2 regions of the Tepidibacillus fermentans genome follow, and region 2 is predicted to be linked to the other one. Evidence: riboswitches for the same ligand, from Rfam matches in the RefSeq annotation. Region 2 holds a riboswitch; the other holds the start of a gene.
The links. A riboswitch is a leader RNA that binds a small molecule or an ion and turns the genes downstream of it on or off. The one in region 2 is predicted to bind thiamine pyrophosphate.

Region 1 (8,207 bases), on a different contig from region 2:
TCGTTCAAGGATTAAAGGTTTATAGCCATATTTCGCTAGTTCTAATGCGGCAAATAGACCTGCAGGCCCTGCCCCAATCACAATAGGGGGATAAAGAAGCTCTTCATCCCCTGGAATTAATTCTTTTTGCTTTTTCTCTTTTACGATTTGAACGTCTTGTGAATGTAACTTTTCGACCAGTTTTTTTTCATCTGTTGTTAAAGTGGCTTCAATTTGGTAAACGAAACGCACATCTTTTCTCGCATCAATCGATCGTTTTATTATTTCGTAAGCTTTTACTTTTTTAATAGGAAGACGTAATTTCTTTTCGATGGCTTGGATGAAATCTTTCTCAGTGTGATCAATAGGTAACTTGATGTTTGATATGCGAATAGCCATTCCTTTACTCCTTTACAATTCGAACTTTGACTTTTTCTTTTGTATTTATCACTTTCGTATATAAAGGTACATTATATTGAAGCTCTACTTCATGTTCTCCTGGAGGTAGATTGGTTAGATCAACGAAAGCTTGGATATCATCGTTCCTTGTAGATCTTAATATATCAGGCGCCCCTTCTAGAGTTAAATTAATGGTGGTAGGGGATATGATGATCCCTTTTAGTCCTTTACTTAATCCATTTAAATCAATGCCGATATTCTTAAAATCTTTCTTTTCTGATTTTACAATTGTGATTTCAAGCTGAATTTGATCAGGTTCGGTTTTATATAATCCTGATGCGACAGGAATCTTCAGCTGAATTGAATTTTTGCCTATTGGTAAATTGGCAACAGAAACATTCGGTCCTTGGTAAACTTCATATTTACTCACAATCTCTTCTGGACCATATAAAGTCACATCTTTGGTTTTTAGATCGATCGATTGAATCGCTAGTCCAGCTTTTGGTTGATCAATAATTTTATAAGTTAAAGGTACCATTTGGTATGGACTGGTTACTGGTATTTTGACTTCTGCCGTTTGCGGGGTGATTTCAACTTTCACAGGGTTCCCCTTTTTATCTAATGCATGAAGCGGAACTTGCTCAGTAATCATTTTGTTTGCATTTTCTACATTAATGAACGCTTTCACAAAAGCGACGGATTCTACTTCTTCTTTGGTACCAGAAATGTGAACTTTACTTGGGGTCACAATCGCATCACCAGTTTGAAATCCTTCTGCTGCTTTTCCCAGTTGATCAACGAGAATCGGCATCTCGATCCGATGTTTTTCCTCAATTTTCACTTTTAAGGTACGAGGCTGAATGTCAATATCAATTCCTCTTGGAAAACCGGTATATTGAATAGGAACATCAAAGGTTCCTTTTTTATAGGAAGTTAGGTCAACAAAAAATTGACCTTTATCAATCATTTTGCCATCCTGAATCTCCCCAATTGTCCTAGTATTACTTTTTAAGGTAACCGTTACTCTTTTTGTTAGAACATCAACTACATACTGTTCTTCGTTATATTTCGGAATTACATTCGCTTCATATATATATGCATTCTCCCTTTGATCGATCGGGGTTAGACTTGGATTGGCTGTTTGCTCCATGTTAACGACTAGCCAGAGCATAATCGCTATTATAAGCGATAGTGCTTTGAGTACATTATTATTCTTTAACCAATTATCCATCTAGATCCCCTTTCTGGCGAAATAAACTCATTGTTTTAGCTACTGGCCGTAATTCTTCGAAAAGTTTTTTCTCTAATCGTTCAGGCGTCAATCCTCTTTCGATTTGGCCATTGATTGCAATAGAAAGATGACCCGTCTCTTCCGAAACGACAAGGGAAATGGCATCTGAGACCTCACTACAGCCAATCGCAGCCCGATGACGTGTCCCTAATTCCTTGCTGATAAAAGGATTTTCTGAAAGGGGAAGATAGCATGCAGCAGCCATGATTTGTCCATTTCGGATAATAACAGCTCCATCATGCAAAGGTGTATTGGGAATAAAAATATTAATAATCAGTTGGGAGGAAACTAACGCATGTAAATCAATTCCTGTCTCAATATAATCATTTAATCCTGTTTCCCGTTCAATGACAATTAGGGCACCGATCCTCCTTTTTGCTAAATAACGAAAAGCTTCAACAATTTCGTGAACCATCTTCGTTACAACCTCTTCTTCGTAATGTATAGATCGTGAAAAAAAACGGCCCCTTCCTAATTGTTCTAGTGCACGTCTAAGTTCTGGTTGGAAGATGATGATGATGGCCAATACACCATAAGTAAAAGCTTGTGACATTAACCATTGCAATGTTCGAAGTTCAAAATATGTACTAATTAACCAAGCGACGACGATGACCATAATTCCTTTCAATAATTGAATCGCGCGAGTGCCTCTTACAAGCATCAGTAATTTATAGATCACATAACTAACTAATAAAATATCCACGATGTCGTCTAACATATTAAAGATGTAGTCCATCATCTTTTTCCTCCATTAACTGGTTATCACTAGTATTTGTTTTAAACTTATTCGCTCATTCACCTTTTTCATCCTTCTTCTCTATACTTAAAACGTAAAAAAAAAGTACCGGTTTCGGTACCCAGCCATTAATTAAGTGTCATATTCTCGTTTTCTAATTCATTCAGATCAATCGTTTGTTCTTTGGATGGTATTTGCATTTCAAATTTTTGTTCTTTATTAATATCGTTCTGATTCACTTCTACATTGAGTTTTATCCCAATTGATCCTTCTTGATCTAAATTCACAAGCGCATCAAAAGTACTTAACATTTTTCTCTCAAAACCATCTTTATCAATGACACTGGTAGTTTTAAAGGTATTTAAATTGAGATACTTATCGATTTCCTTAATGGTTTTATCAATCTGCGCTTTATTTTTATTTAGTTCATCTTTCAATTTTTGTAATTCTTTTTTATTCTCATCCGTTATTGCATATTTTTCGTACTGTTCTAAAAGTACGGGTAACCCTTCTGCCATGAATTTTTGTAAAAATGGTTTTAAGTTTTCCTTTGTAATTGCAATAGTTATTGCATTTTCTACTTTTCCGTCCGTTAGTGAATACTTTTTACTATCTTCTTTAATAAATGCGTTTCCATCTAAACTATTCAATATAACTTTTGCCAATTTTTCATTATCTTCAGCCGTTTTTTGGGGATCATTTGTTTTTTCGAATTCAGTCATATCTAATGAAACGTACTGTTTTTTTGGATCACCAATTTGGGATTGAATCATCGCTGGCAATTTCATATAAAATGTATTTTCCTTTAAAATCATCGGAAAGTCGAATATTAGATTCATCCCTTGTACATGTAAATTCCCTTCATACTGCATCGGCTCTACCGTCTGCTTACCATTGATCGACATGTGGACTTCGTTTAAGATTTGTAATGGAGCTAACTCTTGGTTTGTTCCTTTTAATTTACTTGTATCAAGTGTAAGGTCTATTTTAACATCAAAAGATGAACTTTTGATCTCTGCATTTTTCTTAATCGAATCTAAAAGAATTTGCTTTGGTTCCTTCTCTTTGCCACAACCTGCAAAGAAAATCCCTATAAATAAAATCAAACTAAGAAAAAGTAAAGAAAGTTTTCTCAACGATTTCTCCTCCTAATCATTCACAATTTGATTTCTTTGCGGTATTGGTTTCCTCTCTCCAAATTGAACTTCTCAACTTCTCAGATGAAATAAAATATACAATTATTTCTAAATCATTATAAACTAAGTAATAGAAAAATAGTGTTACAATTTGGTGAAGAAAAATTTACCAATCTCATATATATGAAATAAAGGGGAAGATTAGAAGTGAAATCTAAATTATTCTTTTGCAAGTAAAGTTAAAAGTCTTTCTTTTAATCGGGAGAAATTCTCTCCTGTAATAATGCTAGGATCTCTTGGTCGAGGTAAATCAATCTCGACGATTTCCTTCACTCGGGCTGGACGGTGAGAAAAAACATAGACGCGGTCAGAAAGATAAACCGCTTCATCAATACTATGAGTCACAAAAAGTATGGTGTGGTGATATTTCTCCCAAATTTCTAATAGCCAATGTTGCATTTTCATTCTTGTAATTTCATCTAAGGCACCAAACGGTTCATCTAATAATAATACATTGTTATCTAACAAGATTGTACGAAGAAGAGCCGCTCTTTGCCTCATTCCGCCAGATAATGCAGAAGGATACTCGTTGGCAAATGAAGCTAGCCCAAAAACATCAAGATGTTCTAAGGCTTTTTTTCTTGCCGTTTCTTTGGGAATTCCTTTAATCTCCATTCCCAAAATTACATTATCCAATACTGTTCTCCATGGTAGTAGATGGTCCTTTTGCGGCATATAACTGACAAAGCCTTTTTTATTCTTAATCGATTGACCATCAAGTAAAATATCTCCCTTTGTGGGAGAGTCTAAACCACTGATTAGATTGAACAAAGTGCTTTTTCCACTCCCACTAGGGCCAATAATTGAGACAAATTCACCTTTTTCAATTTGCATCGAAATATCTTCTAATGTTTTAAAACTTCCATTTTGTAATGGATATTCTTTATATACATGTTGTAGTTCCAATTTAAAGGTAGTCATCTTCCTACATCCTTATTTTTTCGGTAAAAAGTCGTTTGTAAAAGCTTTATTCACATCAATCATTGAAGGTATGAGTTTATGATCGGCCATCCATTTGGCATAATTACTCCAAACTTCTGGTTTTTGAATTCCCCACTGCGGGGCATCTTCTTGATATTTTTTACTCAACCATTTTTGACTAGCTTTAACTAATTCTGCATTCATTCCTGGAACTTCTTTTAACAAAATATTTGCAGCCTCTTCTGGATTTGAAATGGCAAATTCATATCCTTTGCTTGTCGCTTCCATGAACTTTTTAATGATATCCGGATGTTCCTTGATATAGGTCTCATTGGTAATGATAACTGGTGTATAGTAGTCTAATTCTGGAGCGATTTGCCGAAGTTCAATATAATTAATTGGGAACTTCCTTAATTCAGCGTCGATTCCCGTCCATCCATAATAAATCCATTCAAAGTCAACATCACGTTTGGTAATCGTAAAGAAATCTGCATCTCCAACAGTCAAAAATTTTACTTTATTAAAGTCAGCATTATATTTTTCCATTACAGATTGGATAACAGCCTTTTCCGATTCAGCTCCCCAACCGCCATAATTCTTTCCTTCAAAATCCTTCGGTGTTGTAATATTTTTCTCTTTCGGAGATGCAAAACCAGAAGTATTATGTTGAATGATTGCTGCAATGGAAACAATCGGGATTTGCTGGGCACGAGCATTCGTTACTTCTTCTTGGGCACTGATTCCAAATTGCGCCTTACCCGCAGCAACCATTTGCGCTGCACCACCACCGTCAGACGGTTGAACGATTTCCACATTTAAACCCTGTTCTTGATACCATTCCTTTTCTTTTGCTACATATAATCCGGTATGATTTGTGTTGGGTACCCAGTCGAGCATGACCTGAATATTCATTGGTTTTGCTTTTTCTTTTGGTGGTTCTGCTTGTTTGTTATTCGTAGAACAACCGATCATTAGAAACATGAACGCAAGAATAATCGTTAGATTCATCATGAACTTCTTTTTCAACTTATTTCACTCCTAATCTTCTTGATTTAATTTTGCCCAAGGTATCAATTTTTGTTCAAGTAATAATAGGAAGCTAAAAAACAAAATACTTGTTAATACAATAATTAAAATCGCTGCAAATACTTGCGCAGTTAAAAAAGAATGAGAGGAGTTCTTCATATAAATTCCTAAGCCTTTATTTGCACCCAGCCATTCACCAATGACTGCGCCCATAATACTGTAAGTGGCAGCAATTCTTAGTCCTGAAAATAATGAAGGTAATGCCGATGGAAATCGTACCTTTTTGTAAATTTGCCATTTTGTTGCATTCATCGTGTGCAATAACGAGATAAGACCTGAATCAGCTTGGTTCAATCCATCGATCGTATTTAAGACAATTGGAAAAAAGCATACTAAGGCAACAACCACAATTTTGGGCAATAGACCATATCCGAACCAAATCAATAATAAAGGTGCAATGGCAATAATCGGTATCGTTTGCGAAGCAACTAAGATCGGATAAAATCCCCGTTTAAAGAACGAAAAGCTATCGATTAATAGAGCCAAAAATAAAGCGACAATGACAGCAAGCAAGAATCCAACTAGTGCCTCATATAAAGTAATTAGTGTATGGTCAAGCAAGATAGGGTATTGCTTGACCATTGCTTGAATAATATCGGTTGGTGCAGGCAAGATCCAAATATCAACTTGAGATAATCTCACAAAAAATTCCCATAGTAAAAGACCAAAAACAATCATAAGAAGGGCTGGATAATGATTTTTGATCTTCTTCATTCAATCAGCTCCGATATTTTCCAATCTTCTCTTCCATCGTGACTCCTTTTGGATGATAGTCAATCTTAATGATGGTCATCACGCGTTCAGCTCCAGCATCTACACATACTTGTTGTGCTTCTTTTACAATCTCTAATAATTGATCCAACTCTCCTTCCATGGTAGTTTCCATAGGACCTACTTCATACTTCACACCTGATCTTTTAACGACATCAATCGCTAAATCTATGATCCGATAAGTATCTGCATCGGGAACTTTCGGAATGACTTGAAAACTAAGATTAATTACTGGCATTTATTATCTATCCTTTCAAATAGTGTTATTTAATAAACAAAAAAGCTAACCACTCACGGCCAGCTATGAACAAATAAAAGTAAAAATCCCTCCGCTAGCATTACCCAGATCAGGTTTTTTGGGTCGGTATTGTCATAACGGAATACCCTCTCAGCAAGACCTCTCAAGCTCCCCATTTTCCATTTTCATTTTTATCCTAACTTTCAAGCTTATCTTAGCACTACGATTTAAAAATTGCAATTTAAGAAAAATTTTCATAGAAGAACTACTACAATAATTTTTCGCCAAAAGCAGATGCCATTAAGCCAACAGCTATTTCTGCGGTTCGATTGCGCACATCTAAAATTGGATTTACTTCTACAAATTCCGCAGAAATAAGGAAGTTAGCTTCCGCAATCATCTCCATTGCCAAGTGACCTTCACGATAAGTTACCCCTCCAGTAACGGGTGTTCCGACTCCAGGAGCGTCATTGGGGTCCAAACAATCTAAATCAAAGCTTAAATGAACACCATCAGTCTTATCTTTTAAATAATGAATTGTTTCTTCCATTACTTTTGCCATTCCTATGCGGTCAATTTCATGCATTGTATATACTCGAATCCCATTTGTCTTGATAAATTCTCTTTCGCCTTTATCTAAGTCTCTTGCACCAATGATTACAATATTCTCTGGCTTAATCTTTGGGGAAAAATTTAAGATATTTACTAAATCAATATGGCCCTTCCCCAAACTTACTGCAAGTGGCATTCCATGAATATTGCCTGTAGGCGAAGTCTCAGGAGTATTGATATCTCCATGTGCATCAAACCAAATTACTCCCATATTGGGATAATGGCTCGATACTCCTGCAATTGTTCCAATCGCAATACTATGATCTCCCCCTAAAACAAGTGGAAATCGTCCTTCTTCTATAATCCTTTTCACTTGATTTGCCAATTCTTCATTCACTTTCTTTACTTCTTTTAAATATTTTAACTTTGGATTCTCAATGGTATATGTTTCAGGAGTAGGAACATATAGATTCCCTAAATCTTTTACATGATATCCTGCATTCTCAAGTCGTTCCTTTACATTTGCATAACGAATGGCGCTTGGCCCCATATCTACGCCTCTACGCCCAGCACCTAAATCGAGTGGCACCCCAATAATTGTAATATCTTTATGCATCTTTCCACCTCTATTATCGAATATTTCGACTATACAGTATATTTACATTTTAGCGGTTCACCTTTGTTTCAGACAACTGTTCGAAAAGTAAAAAGAAACTCATCATTCTTTCCAAACGAATGTCAAGCGCATAAAAAAAGGGAGAGCTTCCGCTTCCCCTATAGTCCCATAGAGACTAGAATTCAATTGTATATAATAAATTTGACGTCGCTATTTCCAAAATAAATCGACTAATATTAAGTACAATAATTTTTTTCGAACAGAAAATTTGAGCAGAATCTTGCTCTACAATGTACTTAGAAAATAATGGAGCGGGTGATGGGAATCGAACCCACGCCGCCAGCTTGGAAGGCTGGAGTTCTACCATTGAACTACACCCGCTTACTAACTTTTATATTCATTTGGTGGTCGGGGTGACAGGA
Region 2 (8,207 bases):
TTATTACTCATGCCTTTTTCTTTTTTGGTATTTCCTGCCGATATTAGCAGAAATTATAAATTAAAGGAGGATTAACGATGCTAAAAAAAATCTTTAGTGTGTTGCAACAAGTAGGTAAAGCATTGATGTTACCTGTTGCCATTCTACCTGCAGCTGGAATTTTGTTAGCTTTTGGGAATGCACTGCAAAACCCCGAGTTGATAGAAAGAATTCCAGCTTTAACAAGTCCTAGTTTTCAACTAGTTGCAAAGGTGATGGAGGATGCAGGGGGAATCGTATTTAGCAACCTTCCACTCCTTTTTGCTGTGGGAGTTGCTGTTGGATTAGCTGGTGGAGAAGGAGTTGCTGGTCTTGCCGCAATTATTGGTTTTCTGATCATGAATATTACGATGGGAGACATTCTTCATATCACCCCTGAAATGGTTGCAAAAAGTCAATCTTATGCAACAGTACTTGGTATTCCAACGCTGCAAACAGGGGTTTTTGGTGGGATCATCGTAGGTATTTTAGCCGCTTATTTATATCGAAAATATTACACCATCCAACTCCCGCCATTTTTAGGTTTTTTTGCGGGGAAACGTTTTGTGCCGATTGTCACTGCAGGATCTGCATTAATCTTGGGTATTTTAATGACTTTTATTTGGCCGCCTGTTCAAAATGCATTAAATGTATTTTCTCACAGTATGATCGATCAAAATAAAACGTTAGCTGCGTTTATCTTTGGTTTGATTGAACGATCCTTAATTCCATTTGGACTTCATCATATTTGGTATGCCCCATTTTGGTATGAATTTGGGAACTATGTCTCAAAAGCAGGTCAAATCATTCATGGGGATCAACATATCTTTTTCGCTCAGTTAAAAGATGGGGTACCTTTTACAGCTGGAACATTTATGACAGGGAAATTCCCATTTATGATGTTTGGTCTTCCTGCCGCAGCCTTAGCGATGTATCACGAAGCAAGGCCTGAGAAGAAAAAGATTGTTGCAGGAATTCTTGGTTCTGCAGCCTTAACATCGTTTTTAACAGGAATTACAGAACCGATTGAATTTACATTCTTGTTCATTGCACCTATCTTATTTGCGATCCATGCGGTCTTTGCTGGATTATCCTTTATGATTATGCATATCCTAAATGTAAAAATTGGGATGACCTTCTCTGGCGGTGTCATCGACTATATCCTCTTTGGAATTTTACCAAACCGTACTGCATGGTGGCTCGTCATACCAGTGGGCTTAGTATTTTCTGTAATTTATTATTTTGGTTTCCGTTTCGCTATTCGCAAATGGGATCTAAAAACCCCTGGCCGAGAAGACGAGGAAAATCGAGTTGAAAATACAGCAGATCATTCAGATAGTCTTGCTGCAAAAGTTTTAAAAGCCTTTGGAGGGAAGGAAAACTTAAGTGTACTCGATGCTTGTATTACTCGTTTACGGGTTACGGTAAAAGATCCAACGAAAGTGAATAAAGAAGAATTAAAAAAATTAGGAGCAGCAGGAGTCATGGAAATGGGCAATAACTTTCAAGCGATCTTTGGAACAAAGTCTGACTCCTTAAAGGAACAAATAAAAGCAATAATCAATGGTCAATCACCGGAAGCAGTGGAACAAAAGAACTTGATCAATGTCATTCCAAACAATATAGAAACCGTTGAAGAAGGTATCGAATATATCGTTGCTCCATTAGATGGAGAAGTCATTGACCTTTCAGAGGTGCCAGATCAAGTTTTTGCTGGTAAAATGATGGGGGATGGGTTTGCGATCAATCCTTCAGATGGAAAAGTTGTTTCTCCTATAAAAGGAAAAATCACAACCATCTTTCCGACTAAACATGCGATTGGTCTAGTTTCTCACAGTGGTTTAGAGGTTCTCATCCATGTAGGAATCGATACGGTTAATCTACAAGGAAAAGGATTTGAATTATTGGTGAAAGATGGACAAGAAGTAGAGGTTGGGACACCGTTATTAAACGTCGATTTGGATTATATCCGCACCCATGCCAAATCAACGATTACACCCATTGTCTTCACCAATTTAAATGAGAATCAATTCCTTCATGTCAATAAAGGAGAAGTAAAAGCTGGAACCACAGAAATTGCAATTATTGAAAAGAAATAACCTGTTCATAATTAAAAAATTTTAGAATCACAAGGAGGAATATCAAATGGTAGAAAAAGTATTTACAGTAAAAAATCCAACAGGACTTCATGCTAGACCTGCAACATTATTAGTACAAAAGGCAAGCTCTTTCCCATGTGAGATCACGATCGTAAAAGGAGATAAACAGGTAAATGCCAAAAGTATTATGGGAATTATGTCGTTAGGTGTTCGACAAGGTGATGAAATTAAAGTAGTTGTAAACGGGGAAAACGAAGATGAGGCACTTCAAGCAATCGGTGAGATCCTAGAATCTGAACACGAATAAGGAGGATAAGCGATGGAATGGAGAGGGATAGCTGCCTCATCTGGAATAGCTATGGGGCCTGCTTTTCTTCTTAAAGAGGAAAAAGTAGATGTCCAAAGATATGAAGTGAATGACATAGAACAAGAAGTGAAACGCTTTGAAGAAAAAGTAAAGCAATCCATCAGCGAGTTGGAAGCGATTCAACAAAAAGCAAAGGAAAAATTAGGAGAAAAAGAAGCGCAGATCTTTGCTGCTCATATTCTCGTTTTGCAAGATCCAGAATATATTGGCGCAGTAAAAGAGAAGATTCAAACCGAATCCATTAACGCAGAAGCCGCATTAAAGGAAATCACAGATCAATTCATTACCATTTTTGAAAGTATGGATAATGAGTACATGAGAGAACGGGCTGCCGATATTCGCGACGTAAGCAGTCGGGTTTTAAAAAGACTTGCTGGAATAGAAGAAAAATCGTTAGAAGACTTCAATGAACCTGTTGTTTTAGTTGCTCACGATCTAACCCCCTCCGATACAGCCCAATTAGATCGGGATAAAGTTGCGGGCTTTGCCACCAATATTGGCGGTCGAACTTCTCATTCGGCGATTATGGCTCGCTCCATGGAAATTCCTGCGGTTGTAGGCTTAAAGAATATTCTTGAAGGGGTAGAAGCTTTAGATTATCTCATTGTCGATGGCATTGAGGGAGTCGTTTATAAAAATCCCACTTCAACGATGATTGAACAATATGCAATAAAGAAAAAAGCTTATGAAGCAGAACTTGCTGAACTAGCGAAGTTGAAGGCAGAGCCTTCGATTACAAAGGATGGTCATCGTGTAGAAGTCGTCGCCAATATTGGTAATCCAAATGATGCAAAAGTTGCTGTTGCCAATGGGGCAGAAGGAATTGGTTTATTCCGCACAGAGTTTTTGTATATGGGAAGAACCGACCTTCCTTCTGAAGAGGAGCAGTTTGAGGCCTATAAACAAGTGGCAGAGATGTTCGCAAAAGAGAACCCAATCGTTATTCGTTCTCTGGATATTGGCGGAGACAAAGAATTGCCTTATCTTGATCTGCCGAAAGAGATGAACCCGTTCCTTGGCTATCGAGCAATTCGACTCTGTTTAGATCGTACCGATATTTTTAAGACACAACTTCGTGCGATTTTGCGTGCAAGTGTCTATGGTAATATTAAACTAATGTATCCGATGATTGCTTCTTTACAGGAATTACGCGAGGCGAACAAGATTCTAGCTGAGGTCAAACAAGAACTAGATCAACAAAATATTCCCTACAATAAGGAAATGGAAGTAGGGATGATGATTGAAATCCCAGCAGCAGCAGTGATTGCAGATCAACTTGCAAAAGAAGTGGATTTCTTCAGTATTGGAACAAATGATTTAATTCAATACACCATGGCTGCCGATCGCATGAATGAGCGTGTCTCTTATTTATATCAACCCTTTAACCCTGCTGTACTGCGATTAATCAATATGGTAATTCAGGCTGCTCATAAAGAGGGAAAATGGGCAGGAATGTGTGGTGAAATGGCTGGTACTATTCCAGCGATCCCGATCTTATTAGGAATGGGATTAGATGAGTTTAGTATGAGTGCTTCATCTGTTCTTAAAGCCCGTTCTTTGATCCGAAAATTAAATGCAGCTGAAATGAAACTCGTTGCGGAAAAAGTTCTGCAAATGGAAACCGCTGAAGAAATTGTACAATATGTTGAGCAAGAGGTCTTGGAAAAAATAAAATAGAAAATTATAAAATCCCCCTTTACAAAATTAATCTTGTCTAGGGGGATTTTATTATATTATTATCGTTATTTCTATTTGTTCTAATTTGACAGTTCAAACGCGAGGGTGATTGATCGACGAGTGCGTCAAACCGACAGGTTTCCCGTCTTTACTTTTTTTATGTGTCGCTTTATAATAATTGTAAATTAAAATAATTGGTAAAATTTAATAAACGTAACAAGGGGAGCCTATAGAGATAGGCTGAGAAAGAAATGTTATTTCTGACCCTTATCACCTGACTTGGGTAATGCCAACGTAGGGAATGTTACACAGTCTTTTATGTGCAAATTCTTTACGGATTTGCACTTTTTTAATTTAAAAGGATTTAGCAAAGGGGGGCGGCGGGAATTTGGTTGTTAATGGTAAAGAAATCACAGGATTTGCAGGAAAAACGGTGGCTGAGTTGTTAAATGAACTTAAACTAAACCAAACACTTGTAGTCGTAGAAATCAATTTTGATATTATACCTAAAGATCAATATGATATAAGAATCCTTCAAGAAACAGATAAAGTAGAAATTGTTAGTGTTGTTGGTGGAGGTTGATTGAAAGATTTTACTACAAGTTCTTATCGATGAAAAAATAAGAAAAAAGGAGTGGGGTTTAGAAATGAGTAAATTAAGTATTGGTGGAGTCGAATTAAAAAGCCGCTTATTCATTGGTACTGGAAAATTTCCTAATCATCAAATTCTACCAGAAGTGATTCAAGCTTCGGAATCACAAGTCATCACGATGGCAATTCGACGTGTAAACTTAGATTCAAAAGAGGAGAATATTCTAGAATATATACCAAAGGACTGTATTTTATTACCAAATACTTCTGGAGCAAGAAATGCACAAGAGGCAGTGAGAATTGCAAGACTTGCTAGAGCAATGGGATTAGGGAACTGGATTAAAATTGAAGTGATCTCGGATAATAAATATCTTTTGCCAGACAATGCAGAAACGATTAAAGCCACCGAGATCTTAGCTAAAGAAGGCTTCGTTGTGCTTCCTTATATGAGTCCCGATTTAATGGCAGCGAAAAGATTAGTAGATGCAGGGGCTGCTGCAGTTATGCCTTTAGGAGCTCCTATTGGAACAAACCGTGGTTTGAAAACAAAAGAGTTAGTTCAAATCATAATCAATGAGATTGATCTCCCAGTGATTGTTGATGCGGGAATTGGAAAACCATCAGAAGCAGCAGAAGCGATGGAAATGGGGGCAGCGGCAGTGTTAGTTAATACAGCCATTGCTACAGCAGAAAATCCCGTCCAAATGGCTAAGGCTTTTTCTTTAGCGGTAAAAGCAGGGTATCTCGCTTACCATGCAAAACTTGCTGAACAACACCAGCTTGCTCAGCCTTCGTCACCTTTAACAGGGTTTTTATATGAAGAGGTGAGATGAAATGGGCTTTTATGATGTATATTCCCAGTATAAGAATATTGACTATCACCAGTTTTATGAAGAATTAACCGACTCAGATATTTTAAAAATCATTCACAAGGATCGTCCAATCAATGAAATTGAATTTCTTGCATTATTATCTCCAAAAGCGGAGAACTATTTAGAATTAATGGCACAAAAGGCTCATACCTTATCCCTTCAACATTTTGGGAAAACCGTTTTATTGTATACTCCCATGTATCTTTCTAACTATTGTACGAATAAATGTACTTATTGTAGTTTTAGTATTGATAACCAAATCAAAAGAAAACAATTAACAGCAGAAGAGATTGAAAAAGAAGCAAAAGCGATCGCAAGTATGGGATTTAAACATCTCTTAATTTTAACAGGAGAATCGAAAAAAGATACACCACTCTCTTACGTGATTGATGCCGTTCACATCTTGAAAAAATATTTTGATTCGATTGGAGTCGAGATTTTCCCATTGACCGTAGAAGAATATCAACAAATGATTGAAGCTGGCGTAGATAGCCTTACCATTTACCAAGAAGTATATGACGAGGAGATTTATCGAAAAGTTCACCTTGCAGGTCGTAAACGTAACTATCATTTCCGACTTGATGCCCCTGAGCGGGGATGCATAGCCAAAATGCGCAATGTCAATATAGGAGCATTATTAGGTTTAGGTGAATGGCGAAGTGAATCCTTTATGACAGGCCTTCATGCGAATTACTTACAAAATAAATACCCTGATGTAGAAATAAGTGTATCTTTTCCAAGAATTCGTCCCCATGTAGGGGTTTTTGAAGATATATATGAAGTAACTGATCAAAATTTAGTACAATTTATGTTAGCGTTACGTATCTTCTTACCTCGTGTAGGGATTACCATTTCGACAAGAGAACGCCAAGGATTCCGCGAGAATTTGATTCCCTTAGGGGTAACAAGAATGTCTGCAGCTTCTTCTACAGAAGTAGGTGGACATTCAATAGAAGATGCGGGGGATGGACAATTTGAGATTGATGATAAACGAAGTCTGGAAGAAGTAAGAGCAGCGATTTTCAAAAAAGGGTATCAACCGATTTTTAAAGATTGGGTAAGGATATGAGGATTAATGTTATATTTAATTACGAATCGAAAAATTGTAAAAAAAGAAAGTTTCATAGGGGTCATCGAGCAAGCGGTATATGGTGGTGTCGATGTCATCATTTTGCGAGAAAAAGATCTATCTATTGAGGAACTATTCCCCTTGGCTTTAAAAATAAGAGAAATCACAAAGAATAATGGAGTTAAGTTGGTGATTAACCATCATTTAGAAGTGGCAAAAGAAGTGCATGCGGACGGTTTTCATACGAGTTATGAAAACTTTATGAAAACAAATATCGACTTTCCTAGTATCATAGGAGTTTCGATTCACCATTTGCTAGAAGCGAAAAAAGTTGAGAAAAAAGCGAATTATCTTCTTGCAGGGCATGTTTTTGAGACAGATAGCAAGAAAGGGCTTAAACCAAGGGGGATATCCTTTATTGAAAATCTAAAACAAGAAGTTCATATTCCTATTGTAGCCTTAGGGGGAATTCATTTACACAATATTGAACAATTACTTATAAGAGGAATCGATCATATTGCAGTCATGTCGGCGATTATGTCATCGGAAGACCCTTATCAAACGACAAAAAATTTGAAAAACAAAATGAAGAAATTTAATCATCAAAGCGAAGCGTGAGCATTAGTTGTTCACGCTCTTTTTTATGTGCGCCCAGCATGGGCGCAAACTAAACCTATACACCTAATACAAGAATCTTTGTCCTGTTTATGTTATACTATTTTATAGGAAATCGTGTAAAGTTGGAGGCTACTATGGACAAACAAAATCGCATGACAGCCAAACAAAAGAATAACGTGATTCCAATGGCTTTCGATGCGGATTTTTTCTTCGAAAGGGCTATGCATTACCTTGAACAACATAACTACACAAAGGTCTTAAAATACCTTTGGAAAAGTGTTGAATATGATTCCAGTAATCCTGTGCATTATTGTAATATTGCTGGAATTTTAGCAGAGATGGGAAGATTTGAAGAATCCACTCGACTTTTACTATATGTTGTTGAAAAACTAGATCCGAATCTGAAAGAGTGTTACTTTTATTTAGCTAGTAATTATACCTATCTAGATGATTTGGAGTCTTCCTACCACTATGTAAAGTACTATCTTGAAATTGATCCTAATGGGGAATACGCAGATGAAGCGAAAGAAATGCTAGACTATGTGGCCTATGAGTTAGAACTATCTGAAGAACAAAGAGAAAACGATAATATGCAATTATTGATTTGGCATCGTCAGGCAAAGCGTGCCATTGAAGAGGGAAAATATTATGAAGCCATCAAACTGTTACTAAGAATCTTAGAAATTAATCCTGACTTTATCATTGCACGCAATAATTTATCACTTGCCTATTTTTACATGGGGAATGTAAATAAAGCGATCGAGCAAGCAGAGTTGGTTTTAGAAAGGGAACAAACTAATATTCATGCACTAGCAAACCTTGCGATTTATTATCATCATTTGCAAGATAAAAAGCGATATGAAAACTATCTCACGATACTAAAAAAAGTTGTTCCA

Region 1: it holds a riboswitch for thiamine pyrophosphate, as region 2 does, so the genes downstream of both, EDD72_RS11670 (thiamine-binding protein) here and thiS (sulfur carrier protein ThiS) in region 2, are expected to answer to the same signal.

What each region holds. Positions count from the first base shown of each region.
Region 1 covers NZ_SMAB01000026.1:14,146-22,352, forward strand. Annotated here, with positions in the region: gene EDD72_RS11635 (NAD(P)/FAD-dependent oxidoreductase) at 1-378, opposite strand, end outside; gene EDD72_RS11640 (CdaR family protein) at 383-1,609, opposite strand; gene cdaA (diadenylate cyclase CdaA) at 1,602-2,408, opposite strand; gene EDD72_RS11650 (hypothetical protein) at 2,534-3,541, opposite strand; gene EDD72_RS11655 (ABC transporter ATP-binding protein) at 3,761-4,522, opposite strand; gene EDD72_RS11660 (ABC transporter substrate-binding protein) at 4,535-5,533, opposite strand; gene EDD72_RS11665 (ABC transporter permease) at 5,561-6,322, opposite strand; gene EDD72_RS11670 (thiamine-binding protein) at 6,327-6,617, opposite strand; TPP riboswitch at 6,687-6,802, opposite strand; gene rocF (arginase) at 6,886-7,785, opposite strand; tRNA gene EDD72_RS11680 (tRNA-Gly) at 8,093-8,166, opposite strand; tRNA gene EDD72_RS11685 (tRNA-Pro) at 8,191-8,207, opposite strand, start outside.
Region 2 covers NZ_SMAB01000011.1:18,117-26,323, reverse strand. Annotated here, with positions in the region: gene ptsG (glucose-specific PTS transporter subunit IIBC) at 78-2,117, shown strand; gene EDD72_RS07870 (HPr family phosphocarrier protein) at 2,164-2,424, shown strand; gene ptsP (phosphoenolpyruvate--protein phosphotransferase) at 2,437-4,161, shown strand; TPP riboswitch at 4,371-4,480, shown strand; gene thiS (sulfur carrier protein ThiS) at 4,550-4,744, shown strand; gene EDD72_RS07855 (thiazole synthase) at 4,809-5,585, shown strand; gene thiH (2-iminoacetate synthase ThiH) at 5,587-6,693, shown strand; gene thiE (thiamine phosphate synthase) at 6,700-7,311, shown strand; gene EDD72_RS07840 (tetratricopeptide repeat protein) at 7,446-8,207, shown strand, end outside.